2 regions of the Microbacterium sp. Cr-K32 genome follow, and region 2 is predicted to be linked to the other one. Evidence: predicted binding sites of a transcription regulator. Region 2 holds the regulator's gene; the other holds the start of a gene.

Region 1 (9,659 bases), on a different contig from region 2:
CGGGCCTCACCCTCGCATTGGTCGAGGCGAAGCTCAAAGAGCATCGGATCAAGGCCTTCACGCTCACGGTGAAAGAGGGGCAGCAGGAGCGGGTCGGTCCGTTCGACCTCGAGTTCGTCGCCGTCAACCACTCGATCCCCGATGCACTGGCCGTCGCCATCCGCACACCCGCAGGAATGGTGCTCGCCACCGGTGACTTCAAGATGGACCAGCTGCCGCTGGACGGTCGGATCACCGACCTGCGTGCGTTCGCCCGCCTCGGTGAAGAGGGCGTGGACCTGTTCCTCGTCGACTCGACGAACGCCGACGTCCCCGGCTTCACCCCGACGGAGCGCTCCATCGGTCCCGTGCTCGACCAGGTGATCGCGAAGGCGCCCCGTCGCGTCATCGTCGCGAGCTTCTCCAGCCACGTCCACCGCGTGCAGCAGGTGATCGACGCCGCGCACGCCAACGGCCGCCGTGTCGCGTTCCTCGGCCGCAGCATGGTCCGCAACATGACCATCGCCGAGCAGCTCGGCTACCTCAAGGTGCCGGACGGGGTGCTGATCGACTTCAAGAAGGCGCGCGACCTGCCGGACGAGCAGATCGTCTACATGTCGACGGGCTCCCAGGGCGAGCCGATGGCCGTGCTCAGCCGCATGGCGAACATGGACCACGCGATCGAGATCAGCGAGGGTGACACCGTCATCCTCGCCTCCAGCCTCATCCCCGGCAACGAGAACGCCGTGTATCGCGTCATCGACGGACTGACCAAGCTCGGCGCGAACGTCGTGCACAAGGCGAATGCGAAGGTGCACGTCTCCGGGCACGCCGCCGCCGGTGAGCTGATCTACTGCTACAACATCCTGAGGCCGAAGAACGTCCTCCCCGTGCACGGCGAGTATCGGCACCTGATCGCGAATGCCAAGCTCGCGCAGGACACCGGTATCTCCGAGGAGAACACGATCATCGCCTCGAACGGCACCGTGATCGACCTCAAGGACGGCGTCGCGAAGGTCACCGGGCAGCTCGACCTCGGATTCGTTTACGTCGACGGCTCCACCGTCGGAGAGATCACCGATGCCGACCTCAAGGATCGCCGCATCCTCGGCGAGGAAGGCTTCATCTCCGTGATCGTGGTCGTGGACGCCGGCACCGGACGCATCATCTCCGGTCCCGAGATCCACGCGCGCGGTGTCGCCGAGGACGACTCGGTGTTCGACGACGTCACGCCGAAGATCGTCGCTGCGCTCAAGGAGGCGTCGGGCAACGGCGTCCGCGACACCCACGCACTGTCGCAGGTCGTGCGACGCACGATCGGTCGCTGGGTGAACCAGCGGCTGCGTCGCCGTCCGATGATCGTGCCGCTCGTCATCGAGGCATGACGACAGGCGAGTCGTCTCGCACTCACGGGTGAGCGTCATCCCGATGTAACACCGACGTCCTATGCTCGCGTCATGTACAGGGACTTCTCCCTTCGCAGGGCGGCGCAGACGGATGCGACGTTCCTCGGCGACATGCTCGTCGAGGCCGCCAATTGGCGCGCCGGGGGAGTGCGTCCCCGTCATGAGGTGCTGACGTCGCCCGACCACCGGCGCTACCTCGCGGGCTGGAAGCGCATGGCGGACGACGGACTGGTGGCTGCCGGCGACGACGGTACACCGGTGGGTGCGGCCTGGTACCGGGTGCTCCCGCAGAACGATCCCGGGTTCGGTTTCATCGGTGTCGCGGTCCCGGAGCTGATCATCGGTGTGCACCCGCTCTGGCGTGCCCGAGGCGTCGGGCGGGCGCTGCTGCGCGGCGTCGTGCACCTGGCGGGCTCGCAGGGGCATGCCCGGATCAGCCTGAGCGTGGAACGGGACAACTTCGCGCGCAACCTGTATCGAGCCGAGGGTTTTGCCGTGGTGAGTCAGGGCGCGACCCGCGACACGATGGCTCGCGGCACGGCGTAATCGCGCCCCTCGGATCCATGGAAAGCCGCGTCATTACGCGGAGATGTCGGCTGTTGGACGTAACGTGAGAGCATGGCCAGGAGTACCACGAAGACAGAGAGCGCGTCGACCAGCGCACCGTCGCGCCCCAAGCGGCAGACGGCTCCCAAGGCCCAGCCCGCTCGCAAGGCGCAGCCCGCTCCCAAGAAGTACATCGACGAGGCAGACAAGCCGCCGGTCGCCGTCCGGGCCTGGGTCGGGCTGGCGCACGGCGTCGGCGGACTCTTCCGCGCGTTCGGCCCCGAGACTCTCGAGAAAGACGATCGTCGCGACGGTTTTCCCTTCCTCCTCGTGCTCCTCGCCGTGCTCGGTGCGATCAACGAGTGGTTCTTCATCGGCAACGAGGTCGCTGCGAACATCAGCGCGTATTCGGTCGGAGGACTGATCGGGCGCGTCGCATTCGTGATGCCCGTTCTGCTGCTCCTGCTCGCCGGATGGCTGTTCCGCCACCCCTCGTCGGTTCACGACAACGGCCGCATCGGAATCGGTTTCGGATTGTTCGTCCTGACGCTCGCCGGCTTCTGCCACGTCGCGGGCGACGGCCCTCAGCCCAAGGAGGGCATGCTCGCACTGAGCGAGTCCGGCGGACTCTTCGGATGGATGCTCGGCCAGCCGCTCAGCTACCTCACCGACATCCCCGCGTACATCGTGCTGTCGCTGCTGGCGGCGCTCAGCATCCTCATCCTCACCAAGACTCCGCCGAACCGCATCGGCGCCCGTCTCGGCGATCTCTACGCCTGGATGTTCGATGCCGAGCGTCCGGAGAAGTCGACCAAAGACTCCGCGGCGATCGACGACACCGACAAGGTCGACGATCCCGACGTGCTGCCGTGGTGGCGGCGCAACAAGACCGGCCGTGAAGAGGACCCCGACGAAGGCACGCTCGGCTCCGACGACATCACCGCACTGCTCACGACCTCCGACCCGACTCCCGCCTACGATCAGGCCGTCGTCGTCGAGAACCCGTACGACGCCGCCACCGAGGTGCTGTCCGACGTGAGGTCCGTCGCCGATTCGCTCGCGGAGCAGCAGACCACGGCACTGCTCGACGACTCCTCCGACACCGGAGAGGTACCGGAGCTTCCCGGCCTCGACGGCTTCGGCACCGAGGGGCCAGGCGACCGCGGGCCGCAGGCGCCCGTGACGCCGTACATCCTGCCCTCTCCCGGTCTTCTGGTCGAAGGGCCGCCTCCGGTGATGCGCTCCGAGGCCACCGACAAGGTGATCGAGCAGATCACCAGTGTGCTGTCGCAGTTCAAGGTGGATGCGAAGGTCACCGGCTTCTCGCGCGGCCCGACGGTCACCCAGTACGAGGTCGAGGTCGGCCACGGCGTCAAGGTCGAGAAGATCCTGCAGCTGAGCAACAACTTCGCCTACGCGGTCGCCTCGAACGACGTCCGCATCCTCTCGCCGATCCCGGGCAAGAGCGCGATCGGCATCGAGATTCCCAACGCCGACAAGGAGATGGTCGCACTCGGCGACGTGCTGCGTTCGCCCGCCGCGCAGAAGAGCACGCATCCGATGACGATCGGCGTGGGCAAGGACGTCGGCGGCAACATCGTCATCGCGAACCTCGCGAAGATGCCGCATCTCCTGGTGGCCGGTTCCACCGGCTCCGGTAAGTCGAGCTTCGTGAACTCCATGATCACCAGCCTGCTGATGCGGGCGCGGCCCGCCGATGTGCGCATGGTCCTCATCGACCCGAAGCGCGTGGAGCTCACCAGCTACGCCGGTGTCCCGCACCTGATCACGCCCATCATCACGAACCCCAAGAAGGCGGCCGAAGCGCTGCAGTGGGTCGTGAAGGAGATGGACATGAGGTACGACGACCTCGCGTCTTTCGGCTTCCGTCATATCGACGACTTCAACCGTGCCGTGCGCGCCGGGGAGGTCGAGCTGCCGGCGGGCAGCGAGCGCGTTCTGAAGCCGTACCCGTACCTCCTGGTCGTGGTCGACGAGCTCGCCGACCTCATGATGGTCGCCCCTCGCGACGTGGAGGACTCGATCGTGCGCATCACGCAGCTCGCGCGAGCCTCCGGCATCCACCTCGTCCTCGCGACCCAGCGGCCGAGCGTCGACGTCGTCACCGGACTCATCAAGGCGAACGTCCCGTCTCGACTGGCCTTCGCCGTCACCAGTGTCACCGACAGCCGCGTCATCCTCGACAGCCCCGGGGCGGACAAGCTCATCGGTCAGGGTGACGCGCTGTTCTCGCCGATGGGCTCGTCGAAGCCGTTCCGTCTGCAGGGCGCGTGGGTCGACGAGAAGGAGATCGACGCGGTCGTCAAGCACGTCACCCGCCAGGCTCGTCCGGACTATCGTCCCGACGTGCAGGAGGCGATGGAGCCGACCAAGAAGAAGGAAGTCGACGAAGACATCGGCGACGACCTGGAACTGCTGCTCGCGGCTGCCGAGCTCATCGTCTCGTCGCAGTTCGGATCGACCTCGATGCTCCAGCGCAAGCTGCGGGTCGGCTTCGCGAAGGCCGGTCGCCTCATGGACCTGCTGGAGTCACGTGAGATCGTCGGCCCGTCCGAGGGCTCCAAGGCGCGCGACGTGCTGGCCACGGCCGAGCAGCTCCCACAGGTGATGGCGAAGCTGCGCGGTGACGACGTTCCGACGTCGCCGCCCGCTTCCGCCGCCCCTGTCGCTCCGCCGGTGCCACCCCTGCCCCAGACGCACGATCCGATCGCTGCCCAGTATGAGGGGCTTCCCGAGGTGGAGGCCGAGGGCGACGAAGACGCCTGGGGCCTGACGGGACGCGACTGATGGCCATCCCGCGGCAGCTGCCCAACGCCATCACCGTCGCGCGCATCCCGCTGGCGGTCGTCTTCTTCGTCCTGTTGCTGCTGGGCGGAACCTACGGCCTCGCCGAGCCCGGCCTCCGCTGGGCGGCCGCGGTCATCTTCATCGTGGGGATCTCCACGGACTGGGTCGACGGCTACCTCGCGCGCAAGTACGACATCGTCAGCGATTTCGGCAAGCTCTGGGATCCCATCGCCGACAAGATGCTCACGGGGGCCGGGTTCATCGGACTCGCCATCCTCGGCGAGGTCGGCTGGTGGATCGTCGCCCTCATCCTCGTGCGCGAGTGGGGGATCACAATCCACCGGCTCATGGTCGCCAGCGAGCATGTCGTCGCTGCGGCCTGGATGGGCAAGATCAAGACGGCGTTCCAAGGTGTGGCGCTCGGCTGGGCGTTGCTTCCGCTGCACTATCTCGTCGGTCTCGATGCATGGACGTTGATCACCTTCATCCTCATGCTCATCGTCCTGGTGCTCACGGTCGCGAGCGGTATCGACTACATCGTGGCGCAGGTCCGCGGCTCGCGCCGGAAGTCGTGAGCGACGCGGCTGCTGCCGTCCTCGCGGCGCTGGGTCGACGGGGATGGACGCTCGTAGTCGCGGAGTCGCTGACCGGCGGCGCCCTGTGCGCCGACCTGGTCTCGGTTCCCGGCGCGTCCACGGTGTTGCTCGGCGGGGTGGTGGCGTACGCGACGCCGGTGAAGGCGTCGGTGTTGGGCGTCGACGCGGATCTTCTCGCCGTGCACGGGCCGGTGCATCCGCAGGTCGCGCTGCAGATGGCAGACGGAGTGAGGAGTGTCGTGAGCGTCGGTGGCTCGCCGGCCGATGTCGGGGTGTCGACGACGGGAATCGCCGGTCCGGATTCCCCCGACGGGCAACCGGTCGGCACGGTGCACATCGGCGTGGCGACGCCGGCGGCGATGAGGACGACGGCCTTCCGTTTCCTCGGAGATCGCGACTCGATCCGCGCGCAGACGGTCGCGGCAGCGCTCGAAGAACTGTGCGCGATGCTGGCGGAATAGCAGGACCGCCGGGGTGGTTATCTCTGATGTGCTCACACTTAAACCACAGAGTGCAGGGGTAGATTCTGTGCATGCCAGGGGTACTAGACTGGCTGTCTCATCGGGGGAGACCTCGAACGATCACATGGGGAGGAGGTTCCGATGATTCTTGTACGACAGGAAATCGGCGATGTGCTGAGGGACTTCCGCCTGCAGAAGGGGCGCACGCTCCGGCAGGTCGCAAGCAAGGCGTCGGTTGCGCTCGGCTACCTCAGCGAGGTCGAGCGTGGGCAGAAGGAGGCGTCGAGCGAGATCCTCGCTTCCGTCGCCGACGCGCTCGACGTTCCCATTTCGACGATCATGCGCGAGGTCGGAGACCGCATCTCGGTGCTCGAGGGCATCCAGGTCTTCCCGGACGTCGTTCCCGACGACCTCGTCGCGTCGATCGAACCTCAGCTTTCGCTGCACTGATCCCCGGTCGGGGAAGCCATGCGTCGTAGCGAATTCCTTCGCGCCGTCGAGACCGAGTTTCAGGCACGCGCGTCCTCTCTGGTGAACGACCTGGCGCTCAGCGCTGTCGGCGGTCGAACAGCGCGCGAGGCGCTGGCCGAGGGAACACCGCCACGCGACATCTGGTTGGCCCTGTGCGTCGAGATGGATGTTCCGGAGAACAGGCGACACGGCGTCGGTCGGCAGGAGCCGCGCGGACGCTGAGTCGTTCGTCGATCTCCGATGCCTACGGGACACGACCTGAGATCCACGGCGTGTCGTCGAAGATCTGTTCGAAGCGGGCGTAGTCTTCTGCACAAGTGGTTCAGGGAATCTGTTCTGCACGGTATGTGAGCTCTCCGCATCGATGTCGGTGGCCTCTCCTACGGTGGAAAACAAGCCGAAGAGCCATTACGCCTTGTCGGAGAGTTTCTCCCAACCGGGAGAGCCGCGACAGCCTACAGGCGGCATCACGCGCGCAGAAGGAGCACATCATGCCATCACCCGCCGACCGCGAGAAGTCCCTCGAGACCGCCCTCGCCCAGATCGATCGCCAGTTCGGAAAGGGCTCGGTCATGCGGCTGGGCAGCGATGAGCGCGCCCCCGTGGCGGTCATCCCCACCGGCTCCATCGCCCTCGACGTCGCTCTCGGCGTCGGAGGCCTCCCGCGTGGTCGAATCGTCGAGATCTACGGACCGGAGTCCTCGGGTAAGACGACCCTCACCCTGCATGCGATCGCGAACGCTCAGCGCGCAGGCGGAATCGCCGCGTTCATCGACGCCGAACACGCGCTCGACCCCGACTACGCCGCGAAGCTCGGCGTCGACATCGACGCGCTCCTGGTGTCGCAGCCCGACACCGGTGAGCAGGCCCTCGAGATCGCCGACATGCTCGTGCGCTCGGGAGCCATCGACCTCATCGTCATCGACTCCGTGGCGGCGCTCGTGCCCCGCGCCGAGATCGAGGGCGAGATGGGCGACTCGCACGTCGGTCTGCAGGCGCGACTCATGTCGCAGGCGCTGCGTAAGCTCACCGGTGGCCTGAACCAGACCAACACGACGATGATCTTCATCAACCAGCTTCGCGAGAAGATCGGCGTCTTCTTCGGCTCGCCCGAGACGACCGCCGGTGGTAAGGCGCTGAAGTTCTACGCCTCGGTCCGCATGGACATCCGTCGTATCGAGACCCTCAAGGACGGAACCGACGCCGTCGGAAACCGCACCAGGGTCAAGGTGGTCAAGAACAAGATGGCGCCGCCGTTCAAGCAGGCCGAGTTCGACATCCTCTACGGCGTCGGCATCTCCCGTGAGGGCAGCCTGATCGACTTCGGCGTCGAGCACGCCATCGTGAAGAAGTCGGGCTCGTGGTACACCTACGACGGTGACCAGCTGGGCCAGGGCAAAGAGAACGCGCGCACCTTCCTGTTGAACAACCCCGATATCGCGCTGGCGATCGAGACGCAGATCAAGCAGAAGCTCGGTATCGGCGGCCCCGCTTCGGTACCGGCAGCTGCAGACGAGCTCGCTGAGCGTCGTCCGGCCTGATGAACGACACGCGTGGGGGCGATCCCGACCGGATCGCCCCCATCATCCCCCTCTTCGGCGGTGGGTCGAAGAAGCAAACGCACACGCCGCCGCCTCGCCTTGCGGAAGGCGACGACCAGTCGACGGACGATCCCCGCGCCAGCGACGCGGCGGTCTGGCGCACGACCTGGGATGCCCCTCCGGACAGTGCCTCGCACATCGACGCGTCCGACGCGGGTACTCCCAGCGATCGTCATCCCGCGCGGGGGATCAGGGGCAGTTCCGCCACAGCGTCGACGCGCCCGACGAAGTCCGCTCCTCATCTTCGCGCACTCGGCGGCGGAGAGAGCGACGATGCCGGCGCCGACGAGAAGGCATCGCCGGACGAGGTGCGTGTGGCCGCGGAGGAGTCTCTCGTCCGTAAGCTGCGGGCGCGATCGTTGTCCATCTCGGAGGCCCGACAGGTCCTGCGAGGCGTCGGCCTCGACGGTGGGGTCGTCGACGACGTGATCGATGACTTCTCCCGCCGCGGCTATCTCGACGACGCCGGCCTCGCTGCCGTGCTGGTGACATCGGGCGTCGAGCGGAAGGGACAGGGACGGGTCGCGTTGTCTCGCGCACTCGCGCAGCGCGGCATTCCGCGCGATGTGATCGACGGCGCTCTCGACGAGTTGCCGGACGACGATGACGATCGCGCGCTCGAGTTCGCTCGCGGCAAGGCGCGGTCGATGAGTCGGCTCGATCACGACACGGCTCTGCGGCGGCTGGTGGGCCAGCTCTCACGACGCGGCTACAACGGAGCCGTGGCGATGAAAGCCGCAAAGGCTGCGCTGCGGGAGAACTCCTTCGGAGGTTCCACGTCCGGGGTCCGATTCGTCGACTCGGACTGACGCCAGGACGCCACGACAGCTCAGCAACGGCTCGTACAATGGGGAGATCATGACTATCCCGCGCAGCGAACCGACGATCATCGGCGCGTCGTCGGCAGCCGTCGACGACGACGGACGACAGCGATCGTATGAAGTGCGCACCTTCGGGTGCCAGATGAACGTGCACGACTCCGAGCGGCTCTCGGGCTCGTTGGAGAGCGCCGGCTATGTGAGAGCCGTCGACGGTGACGAGGCCGACGTGGTGATCATCAACACCTGCGCCGTCCGCGACAACGCGGCAGGCAAGCTGTACGGCACCCTCGGGCACCTCGCTTCCGTCAAGCGTCGCAAGGAAGGCATGCAGATCGCCGTCGGCGGCTGCCTGGCGCAGATGGACAAGCAGGCCGTGCTCGACAAGGCACCCTGGGTCGACGTGGTGTTCGGCACGCATAACATGGGCTCATTGCCGGGTCTGCTCGAGCGCGCGCGACACAACGGCGATGCCGAGCTCGAGATCCTCGAGTCGCTCGAGGTCTTCCCCTCGACGTTGCCGACCAAGCGCGACTCGGCACACAGCGGCTGGGTCTCGATCTCGGTCGGCTGCAACAACACCTGCACCTTCTGCATCGTTCCGAGCCTGCGCGGCAAAGAGAAGGATCGTCGCCCCGGCGACATCCTGAACGAGATCCGTCTCCTGGTCGAAGACGGCGCGATCGAGGTCACGCTTCTCGGCCAGAACGTCAACTCCTACGGGGTCGAGTTCGGTGACCGTCAGGCCTTCGGCAAGCTCCTGCGCGCGGCCGGCGACATCGAGGGGCTGGAACGGATCCGGTTCACGAGTCCCCACCCCGCGGCGTTCACCGATGACGTGATCGACGCCATGGCCGAGACGCCGAACGTGATGCCGCAGTTGCACATGCCGCTCCAGTCAGGGAGCGACCGCATCCTCAAGGCGATGCGCCGCTCCTACCGGAGTGAGCGTTTCCTCGGGATCCTCGAGCGG
Region 2 (9,659 bases):
GAACCGGCGCGGAGGAGGAAGCGGCTGGCGGCGTCCACATGATGCCGGAGATGTCACCGATGGTGAATTCGCGCTCGGTGAGGCCGCCGTCGAGGTTCTGTTCAGACGTGAAGTGCATGGTCATGCCTTTCGGGAGTGCTGCTGATATGCGGCGCTCCCGGACGACCTATCGCCCGACCGTGACTCCCCGGAGGAGCACCGACGTCACTTCGTTCACGGATACCACCTCCTCACTTCCTGCACGGATCTCCGACGCTATCAGCACCGGCAGCAGCGATCGGACCGCGCACCTCCCCGCGGAGACGCGTTCCCGTTCCCGCCCGCGGTCCGAAGTGGAGACCGTCATCTCCGGCGACGAAGGATCAGGGCTCCAGGATCAGGGGGTCCGCGGTGGAGGGGCCGCTGCACGGGCCATCAGCGTGCGTCCAGACGATCGGTTCCTCGGATTCGTGGATGACGGTGCCCTGCGCGTCGAACAGGCGGATGTCGACCTCCTCCGGTGTCGACATGTCGAACATGAGCCGCCAGGTCCCGTCGTCCTGACGGGACGCCGCGAACAGGTTGGTCGAGGAGGTCTCGTCCTCCCCCGGCGCCGGTGAGCACTCCGCGTCCACGCAGAACTGGATGGCCGCGGTGTCCGGGAATACGCTCACGTCGACGACCACCCCGTTGACGTAGCCGATCGCCGGGCACGCGGTGTAGCAACCCGTGGTGCCGGTCGCGGCACCACCCAGGAGCGCGCCCACGGCGAGGACTCGCATCAGACCGCGGGACATGCCCCGATCGTAGCGAACGTTCTCAGACGCTGCGGCGGAGCTTCACGGTCAGCGAGTCGGCGAGCACAGCGATGCGATCATCGGACGCCCAGCGCTGAGCGAGACGCGAGAGCACGGCATCGAGCACCTCACGCTCCAGACCGTCGACGAGCTCGAGGACCACGATCAGCTCGGGGCCCCGGAGCCGCGCGTCGGGATCGCCCGCAGCCACCGCCACGTCGATCACCGCCAGTTCGTGCGCCACGCTCTCCTGGAGAGCCGTGAACACCTCTGTCGACAGGAAGCTGGGCTCCCAGCGCTGCTCCTGAGCGATCGCCCAGACCGCGGGACGCCGGATCACGAACTCCGTCTCTGACGTCGGGTCGAGAACGATGAGATCGGTGTCCTCCGCCGACGCCGCCAACGCGGCTCGAACGGCCGCGACGGGGATCGGTCGCGCGGTCGGATCCCATGCCTGCATCGCCTGCACGGACGAGAAGACCGGCTGCACGCGCCGGCCGTCAGGCGCCGCGACCGTCACGATGGACAGTTCCTGCGTCTTGTCGACGGTGAGACCGCTCGGCGCCACACCCTCCTCACCCTTCTCAGCGATGAGGGGGATCAGCACACGCGCGGTACGGAAGGCGTCGACCACGTCGACCTGGCTGCCTTCACCCGCACGGAACCGCAGCAGCGCGCCCAGCAGGGCGGGATCGGCGGAACCGTCGTCCGACGCGTGCGGATTCGACTCGAAGCTGCGCCCCTCCCAGGGGACGCCCGCCGAATCGCCGTGGTTGTGCGATTCCGGCCCGCAGGCGTGCGCGTCAGTCTCCTGCGACATCCAGAGCCTCAGCCAGCGTGAACGCGCCGGCGTAGAGTGCCTTGCCGACGATCGCACCTTCGACGCCCAGCGGCACGAGCTCGCGGAGCGCGGCGATATCGTCGAGGCTCGAGATCCCGCCGGATGCGACGACCGGTTTCGGGGTACGTGAGGTGACCTCGCGGAGAAGTTCGATGTTGGGGCCGCGAAGAGTGCCGTCCTTCGTGACGTCGGTGACGACATAACGGCTGCAGCCGGCGTCCTCGAGGCGGTCGAGCACCTCCCAGAGGTCACCGCCCTCCTTGGTCCATCCGCGGGCGGCGAGCGTCGTCCCCCGCACGTCGAGGCCGACCGCGATCGCCTCGCCGTAACGGCCGATCACATCGGCCGCCCACTCCGGGTTCTCCAGCGCGGCCGTGCCCAGGTTGATCCGGGTGGCGCCGCTCTCCAGAGCCGCCTCCAACGTCGCATCATCACGGATGCCACCGGAGAGCTCGATGCTCACACCCTTGAACTGCTTGATGACCTTGCGCAGGATCGGCGCGTTGCTGCCACGGCCGAATGCGGCGTCGAGGTCGACGAGGTGGATCCACTTCGCTCCCTGCGCCACCCACTCCCCTGCGGCATCCAACGGGTCGCCGTAGCTGGTCTCGGTTCCGGCCTCACCCTGGGTCAGACGGACGGCCTTGCCCCCGGCGACATCGACCGCGGGAAGGAGCGTGAGCGAGGGGGACTGCGCGAAGTCGTTCATGGGGTCCTTGTATCGGGAAGCTCTACGGCCCGGTGCGGGCACGAGAACCGAGGGTAGTCCGCCGGACGGCGGGGAACAAAACGGGTGACGCCTGCCGAAGACGTCAGAGGCTTCCGACCCAGTTGCGCAGCAGCTGGATGCCGGCTTCCCCGGACTTCTCCGGGTGGAACTGCGTCGCCGAGAGCGGCCCGTTCTCGACGGCGGCGAGGAACGGGTCGCCGTACCTCGTCCAGGTCAAAACGGGCTCGGGGAACGGCGGGATGACGTCGAGTTCCCAGGACTGCGCGGCGTAGGAGTGCACGAAGTAGAAGCGCTCCTGTTCGATGCCTCGGAAGAGCACGCTGTCGGCACCGGGCTCGACCGTGTTCCAGCCCATGTGCGGCAGCACCGGGGCATTGAGCTCGGTGACCGCGCCGGGCCACTCGCCGAGCCCTTCGGTGTCGTGCCCGCGCTCGACGCCGTGCTCGAAGAGGACCTGCATCCCGACGCAGATCCCGAGGACCGGACGGCCGCCGGCGAGACGGCGATCGATGATCTCGTCCCCTCCGTGGGCGCGCAGGGCATCGCGGACGGCCTGGAATGCCCCGACACCGGGGACGACGAGTCCATCCGCCTCGAGAGCGGTGGCGCGGTCGCGCGTCAGCACGGCATCCGCGCCGGCGGCGACGAGCGCCTTCACCGCCGAGTGGACGTTGCCCGACTCGTAGTCGAACACCGCGACCCGGGGCGCTGCGCTCACAGCGCGCCCTTCGTGGACGGGATGCCGTCGACGAGCGGGTCCAGAGCCTTGGCTTCGCGGAATGCGCGAGCGAAAGCCTTGTACTCCGCCTCGGCGATGTGGTGCGGATCACGCCCGCCGAGCACACGCACGTGCACGGTCAGACCGGCATTGAAACTGATGGCCTCGAATGAGTGACGCACCAGCGAACCGGTGAAGTGCCCGCCGATGAGGTGGTGTTCGAAGCCTTCAGGCTCTCCCGTGTGCACGAGATACGGACGACCGGAGATGTCGACGACCGCCTGCGCCAGTGCCTCGTCGAGGGGAACGAGCGCGTCGCCGTAACGGGAGATCCCGGACTTGTCCCCGAGAGCTTCGAGAATGGCTTGGCCGAGCACGATCGAGACGTCTTCCACCGTGTGGTGCGCGTCGATGTGCGTGTCGCCGGAAGCCCGCACCGTGAGGTCGGTCAGCGAATGCTTCGCGAAGGCGGTGAGCATGTGGTCGAAGAACGGCACGGACGTGTCGATACGGCTCGCCCCGGTGCCGTCGAGGTTCAGCTCGAGCTCGACGGTGGACTCCGACGTGCTGCGCACACGGTTCGCGGTGCGCGGGGTCAGTGCGGGGGTGCTCATGAAGCCGATCCTATCGAGGCCAGCGCCTCGAGGAACGCGGTGGTCTCGGCCTCCGTGCCCGCGCTGACCCTGAGGTGTCCGGGGATGCCGACATCGCGCACGAGCACGCCGCGGTCGTACAGCTGCTGCCAGGTGGCCCGCGGGTCGGCGACGCCGCCGAACAGGACGAAGTTCGACCACGATTCGTGCGGCTGGTATCCGAGCGCTTCGAGGGTCGCCGTGATCCGATCGCGCTGCTCGACGATCTCCTCCACCATCGCGAGCATCACGTCGGCGTTGCGCAGGGCCGCTATCGCCGCCGCCTGGGTGAGAGCGCTCAGGTGATAGGGCAGACGCACCAGACGCAACGCGTCGATGAAGGCGGGGTCAGCAGCGAGGTACCCGACCCGGGCCCCGGCGAAGGCGAAGGCCTTGCTCATGGTGCGCGAGACGGCGAGACGCGGGCGTCCGTCGAGCAGGGTCAGGGCAGAGATCGCATCGCGCGGCGCGAACTCCTGGTACGCCTCATCCACGATCACGATGCCACGGGCCGCGTCGTACACGGCTTCGATCACGTCCAGCCCGAGCGGCGTGCCGGTGGGGTTGTTGGGAGAACAGAGGATGACCACATCGGGATCGGCGGCCCGCACCTGCTCGGCAGCCTCGTCCGGGGTGATCGTGTAGTCGGGCTGACGCGTGCCGGCGATCCAGCGTGCTCCCGTCCCCTGGGCGATGAGCGGGTACATCGAATACGTCGGCGCGAAACCGAACGCCGTGCGCCCGGGACCTCCGAAAGCCTGGAGGATGTGCTGGAGAACCTCGTTCGAGCCGTTGCCGGCCCAGATCTGCTCCGGCGTGAGCCCGTGCCCCAGGTACTCCGCGAACGACTCGCGGAGCGTCGTGAACTCCCGGTCCGGATAGCGGTTGACGTCGCGGATCGCGACGGCGATGTCGTCGAGGATGTCGCTCGCCACCGCGTCGGGGATCGGATGCGTGTTCTCGTTCACGTTGAGCGCGATCGGGAGCGGCGCTTGCGGAGCGCCGTATGGCGTCAATCCGCGAAGATCGTCACGTAGCGGGAGATCGTTGAGGGAGAGGGTCACCCTTCCCATGCTAAGCGGCGCCTCGCCTCGATGACGCAAAGTTGCTGCAGTGCTGCCGCCGCCGGATCAGTTCACGTACTGGGCCGGGATGGCGAGCGTCTGGCCGATCTGGAGTTCTCCACCGCGCAGCAGGTTCATCCGGCTGATCTCACCGATGACGTCGCGCGGGTCGGCATCGGGAGCGACGCTGGTGGCGATCGACCAGAGGGTGTCTCCCGGCATGACGGTCACCGTCTCGACGCTGACGGCGGCCGAATCTGCTCCCGAAGCGATCGCGCTGCCACCGCTGAGCGCCGCGAAGGCGATACCGATCGCGAGCGGGACCGAGGCGAAGGCCAGCAGCACGGCGCGGCCACGCGTCGTCAGTCGGAGTCGCGTCGTGGGACGGGTCGACGCCGGAATGACTGCTGCGGTGCTGAAGCTGATGCTGCTCATGTGGTGCTCCTTAGCCTGTCCCGGAGCGGTGAGGCCGCCGGGGAAGTTGGCGTAGCGTTCGCATTCCCGTCTCGGCCGGGAGCCGTGAATGCGAAGCTACGTACCGAAGATATCTTCGAGTTCGAACATCTGTCAAGTATTCTTCGAAACCGAATCCGGAAATGAGCCGACACGCTCGAACAGATCTTCCAGATCGGCCCGTTTCTCGGATACGGTTTCGATAAGGACACCCCACCACGGGCCTCCGACATTCGAAGAGGGACGTCGGATCACGCACTGAAGGAGCACCATGAGCGAGAACTCTGCCCCCGAGTCGGAGGCACCGCGCACGCGCCGCCGGAAGAGCCTCAGCCCGAAGCAGATGGCGATCCTCGAGGTCATCCAGAACTCGATCGCGCACCACGGCTACCCGCCGAGCATGCGCGAGATCGGCGACGCCGTCGGTCTCAAGTCCCTCTCCAGCGTCACCCACCAGCTCGGGCAGTTGGAGCTCAGCGGCTATCTGCGTCGCGACCCCGGGAAGACCCGCGCCATGGAAGTGCTCATCGACCTCCCGGGGGCCAGCACCGAGAATCCAGCCGACGTGGCGGCCCCGGTCGGCGATGCGGCACTCGTCCCCCTCGTCGGACGAATCGCCGCGGGTGTGCCGATCACCGCCGACCAGCAGGTCGAGGAGATCTTCCCGCTCCCCCGCCAGCTGGTGGGCAAGGGCGACCTGTTCATGCTCAAGGTCTCCGGCGAGTCGATGATCGACGCCGCCATCTGCGACGGCGACTGGGTCGTCGTCCGTTCGCAGAACAGCGCCGAGAACGGCGAGATCGTCGCGGCGATGCTCGACGGCGAGGCCACCGTCAAGGTGCTGCGCCGTCGCGACGGCCACACGTGGCTGCTCCCGCGCAACTCGGCGTTCGAGCCCATCCTGGGCGATGAAGCCGTGATCCTCGGCAAGATCGTGGCGGTGCTCCGCGCGGTCTGAGACGAGAGCACGACGAAGGCCCTCCCGGCTCCCTGGAGGGCCTTCGTGTGCGCCCCGCGTGACGCTCGTGCCAGCGCCCCATAGGCTCGAAGCATGACGTCGTCCCCCTACGGTTCCTGGCCTTCGCCTTTCTCCGCGGCATCAGTCGCGGCGTCCTCACCTCGCATCGACGGCGCCCGCTTCGTCGGCACGGAGATCTGGTGGGGTGAGTCGGTGCCGTCCGAGAAGGGACGGGTGACGGTACGGAGTTCCACGGGCGCCGAGGTCCTCCCCGCGCCCTGGAACGCCCGCTCCCGCGTGCACGAATACGGTGGTGGCGCCTGGACGGCGGACGATCGGGGGACGCTCTACTTCGTCGACGCCTCAGACCAGCGGGTGCGCCGCCTGACCCCCGACGGGGATCTCGTCACGCTCACCGCTGCCGGTCCCGCGCACGGAGGTCTGCGCGTGCAGGACGGACGTCTGCTCGCCGTGCGCGAAGACCTCTCGACCACACCGAAACTCCGTGCGATCGTCGAGATCCCGCTCGACGGCTCCGCCGCAGAAGACGAGTCAGCGGTCAGCGTGATCGTGCAGGGCGAGGGGTTCTTCGCCCACCCCGCATTCTCCCCTGACGGGACCCGCGCCGCGTGGGTCGCCTGGGAACGGGGGAAGATGCCGTGGGAGAGCGCGCGCGTGCAGGTCGCCGAGGTCGACGGAGGCCTCCCGCGGACGATCCCCTCGCGAGCGGCGCTGCAGCCCGAGTGGCTCAGCGACACGGAACTGGTCTTCGCCGACATCGCCGATGACCGCTGGACACTCCACCGCATCGCCATCGACGGGGTGACGCCTTCCGGATCCCCGCGGCCGCTGGCTCCGTCCGATGCCGACACGGGCTACGGGCTCTGGGTGCTCGGCAACCGCTGGTATCAGCCGTTGGAGGACGGCCGCATCGTCGCCGTCCGCACGAACGGGCGCGACGACGTCGTCGTGATCGACACCGGAGGGGGCGAGAGCATCATCGAGTTCCCCGGCGACGGTCATGTGAGCGTCGATGCGGTCCGCGGCACCCGGGTGCTGCTCTCCGGCAACGGTTCCCGGGTGGCGGCGGGGCTCTGGTGCGTCGATATCGAGTCGGGAGAGGTCGTCGCCGTGCGCGGCGGGGAGCCCGTCGATCCGCGCTGGATGCCGGCGTCGATGTCGATCGAGATCGACGGTCCGCACGGCGCCGTGCACGCATTCGCCTATCCGCCGGCGAACCCCGACGAGGAGGCCCCCGTCGACGAGCTCCCGCCCTACGTCGTGCTGGTCCACGGCGGACCGACGGCGCATGTGACTGGGGCAGCCTCGGCAGCGATCGCCTTCTACACGAGCCGCGGGATCGGCGTGCTCGACGTGAACTACGGGGGCTCCACCGGCTATGGTCGTGCCTATCGCGAACGCTTGGACGGCCAGTGGGGTGTCGTCGACGTCGACGACGTGATCGCGGCGGCGCGGGGCCTGGCTGCCGCCGGGCTCGCCGACCCCGACCGCCTGGCCATCCGCGGCGGATCGGCAGGCGGCTGGACCGTGCTGTCGGCACTGGTGCGAGGCGGAGCCTTCGCCGCGGGGATCAGCCGCTACGGCGTCGCCGACCTGCGGATGCTGGCCGCGGAGACTCATGACTTCGAGGCATCGTACATCGACGGCCTGGTGGGCCCGCTGCCCGAGTACGAGCATCTGTACGTCGAGCGTTCACCGCTCACGCACACAGATCGCATCACTGTCCCCGTCCTGCTCCTGCAGGGCGGCGAGGACCGCGTCGTCCCTCCATCCCAGTCCGAGGCGATCCGCGATGCTCTGGCAGAGCGCGGCATCGAGCACGAGTACGTCCTCTATCCCACCGAGGGACATGGTTTCCGGAGCGCGGAGACCATCGTCGACTCCCTCGACCGCGAGCTGGCGTTCCTCGGCCGCGTCTTCGGCTTCCACCCGCGCCCGTGACGGGCTGTCGACTCGTCACGGCAGTGCCGGAGAGTCGGGGCCTGAGAGCCCGGGGCTACTCTCCCACGCGATTGCGCAGACGCATGGCACGGTCGGCCTCACGGGTGTCCTGACGCTCGCGCAGGGTCTGCCGCTTGTCGTATTCGCGCTTGCCCTTCGCCAGGGCGATCTCGACCTTGGCACGACCGTCGGAGAAGTACAGCTTCAGCGGGATGAGGGTGTATCCCCCGGCCGAGACGGCGTGCGCGATCTTGGCGATCTCCTCGCGATGGAGGAGCAGCTTGCGGATGCGTTTGGCCGAGTGGTTCGTCCAGTGCCCCTGCGAGTACTCGGGGATGTGCACGGAATCGAGGAAGACCTCGTTCCCCTTCACGAACGCATAGCCGTCACTGAGGTTGGCGCGACCCTGACGCAGCGACTTGACCTCGGTGCCGGTGAGCACCATCCCCGCTTCGTACGACTTCTCGATCGTGTAGTCGTGACGTGCGCGACGATTGGTCGCGACGACCTTCTCTCCGCGTTCCCTGGGCATGATGCTCTCCTGTTGCCGTGATGAGCTCGATCGATCGTTCCGACCGAGCAGCCTTTCAGGCTATCAGGTACGCAGCCAGCGTCGGATCGCGAAGCCGGCGGAGAGCGCTGCGAGGATCACGCCGATCCCGATCAGCACGGGAACCACGAGAGCCGCGTCCTGCATCGTGACCCATGTGGTGATGAACGGCACCCTCCCCCGCAGGTAGCCGTTGACCCCGAAGTGCATACCGGCGACGACGGCGGCGCTGGCCAGAGCCGAGCCGAGGAAGGCGGCGAACACGCCCTCGAGGACGAACGGCGTCTGGATGAAGCGGTTCGAGGCTCCGACCAAGCGCATGATGCCGATCTCCTTGCGCCTCGCATACGCGGACAATCGGATGGTCGTGCCGATCAGTAGGGTCGCCGCGATGAGCATGAGCACGGCGATTCCCACCGCGATGTAGGTCGCGACCGTCAACGCGGAGAACAACGGCTCGAGATACTGCAGCTGGTCCTTGACCTGCTCGACCCCGGCCTGTCCACTGAACGCCTCGGCGAGCACCTGCGACTGACCAGGGTCCTTCATCGTGACGAAGAACACCTCGAACGCCTGGTCGGGCGAGAGCACGCTCGCCTGGTCCGCGCCGAGCTGGTCGACGAGCTTGGCGTACGTCTCTTCCTTCGTATCGAAGGTCATGGAGCTGATGAGCGGCTTGAGCGCGTCACCCTCGAGCTGAGCCCGGACGGAGGCGACCTGCTCCTCGCTCGCCGCGCCGTCGAGGCACGTCTCGGATTCCGAGACCGCCGAACACATGTACACCGCCACCTGGGCACGTTCGGCCCAGTACCCGCGCATGACCCCGATCTGCCCCTGCATGAGGATCGCGGCGCCCACGAACGTCAAGGAGACGAAGGTGACGAGCACGACGGAGATCACCATCGAGATGTTCCGCCGCAGGCCGCCCAGGGCTTCGGTCAGGATGAGTCCGATTCTCATGAGGTCGGGCCCACT

What was found. The regulator LexA, encoded in region 2, represses DNA repair genes until DNA is damaged. The targets are predictions, from matches to a motif close to TCGAACANNTGTTCGA.
Region 1: a site for LexA is predicted at 6,546-6,561, ahead of recA (recombinase RecA). Genes of this name have one in related genera too.

What each region holds. Positions count from the first base shown of each region.
Region 1 covers NZ_JARD01000012.1:378,091-387,749, reverse strand. The annotation lists gene GZ64_RS0106240 (ribonuclease J) at 1-1,364, shown strand, start outside; gene GZ64_RS0106235 (GNAT family N-acetyltransferase) at 1,437-1,931, shown strand; gene GZ64_RS0106230 (DNA translocase FtsK) at 2,004-4,739, shown strand; gene pgsA (CDP-diacylglycerol--glycerol-3-phosphate 3-phosphatidyltransferase) at 4,739-5,314, shown strand; gene GZ64_RS0106220 (CinA family protein) at 5,311-5,796, shown strand; gene GZ64_RS0106215 (helix-turn-helix domain-containing protein) at 5,938-6,246, shown strand; gene GZ64_RS0106210 (DUF3046 domain-containing protein) at 6,265-6,489, shown strand; gene recA (recombinase RecA) at 6,759-7,808, shown strand; gene GZ64_RS0106200 (regulatory protein RecX) at 7,808-8,677, shown strand; gene miaB (tRNA (N6-isopentenyl adenosine(37)-C2)-methylthiotransferase MiaB) at 8,727-9,659, shown strand, end outside.
Region 2 covers NZ_JARD01000015.1:38,894-48,552, forward strand. The annotation lists gene GZ64_RS20165 (hypothetical protein) at 1-124, opposite strand, end outside; gene GZ64_RS0107295 (hypothetical protein) at 363-776, opposite strand; gene GZ64_RS0107300 (SseB family protein) at 799-1,596, opposite strand; gene priA (bifunctional 1-(5-phosphoribosyl)-5-((5-phosphoribosylamino)methylideneamino)imidazole-4-carboxamide isomerase/phosphoribosylanthranilate isomerase PriA) at 1,580-2,326, opposite strand; gene hisH (imidazole glycerol phosphate synthase subunit HisH) at 2,430-3,065, opposite strand; gene hisB (imidazoleglycerol-phosphate dehydratase HisB) at 3,062-3,679, opposite strand; gene GZ64_RS0107320 (histidinol-phosphate transaminase) at 3,676-4,770, opposite strand; gene GZ64_RS0107325 (LysM peptidoglycan-binding domain-containing protein) at 4,828-5,196, opposite strand; gene lexA (transcriptional repressor LexA) at 5,486-6,172, shown strand; gene GZ64_RS0107335 (S9 family peptidase) at 6,266-8,134, shown strand; gene smpB (SsrA-binding protein SmpB) at 8,190-8,666, opposite strand; gene ftsX (permease-like cell division protein FtsX) at 8,730-9,644, opposite strand; gene ftsE (cell division ATP-binding protein FtsE) at 9,641-9,659, opposite strand, start outside.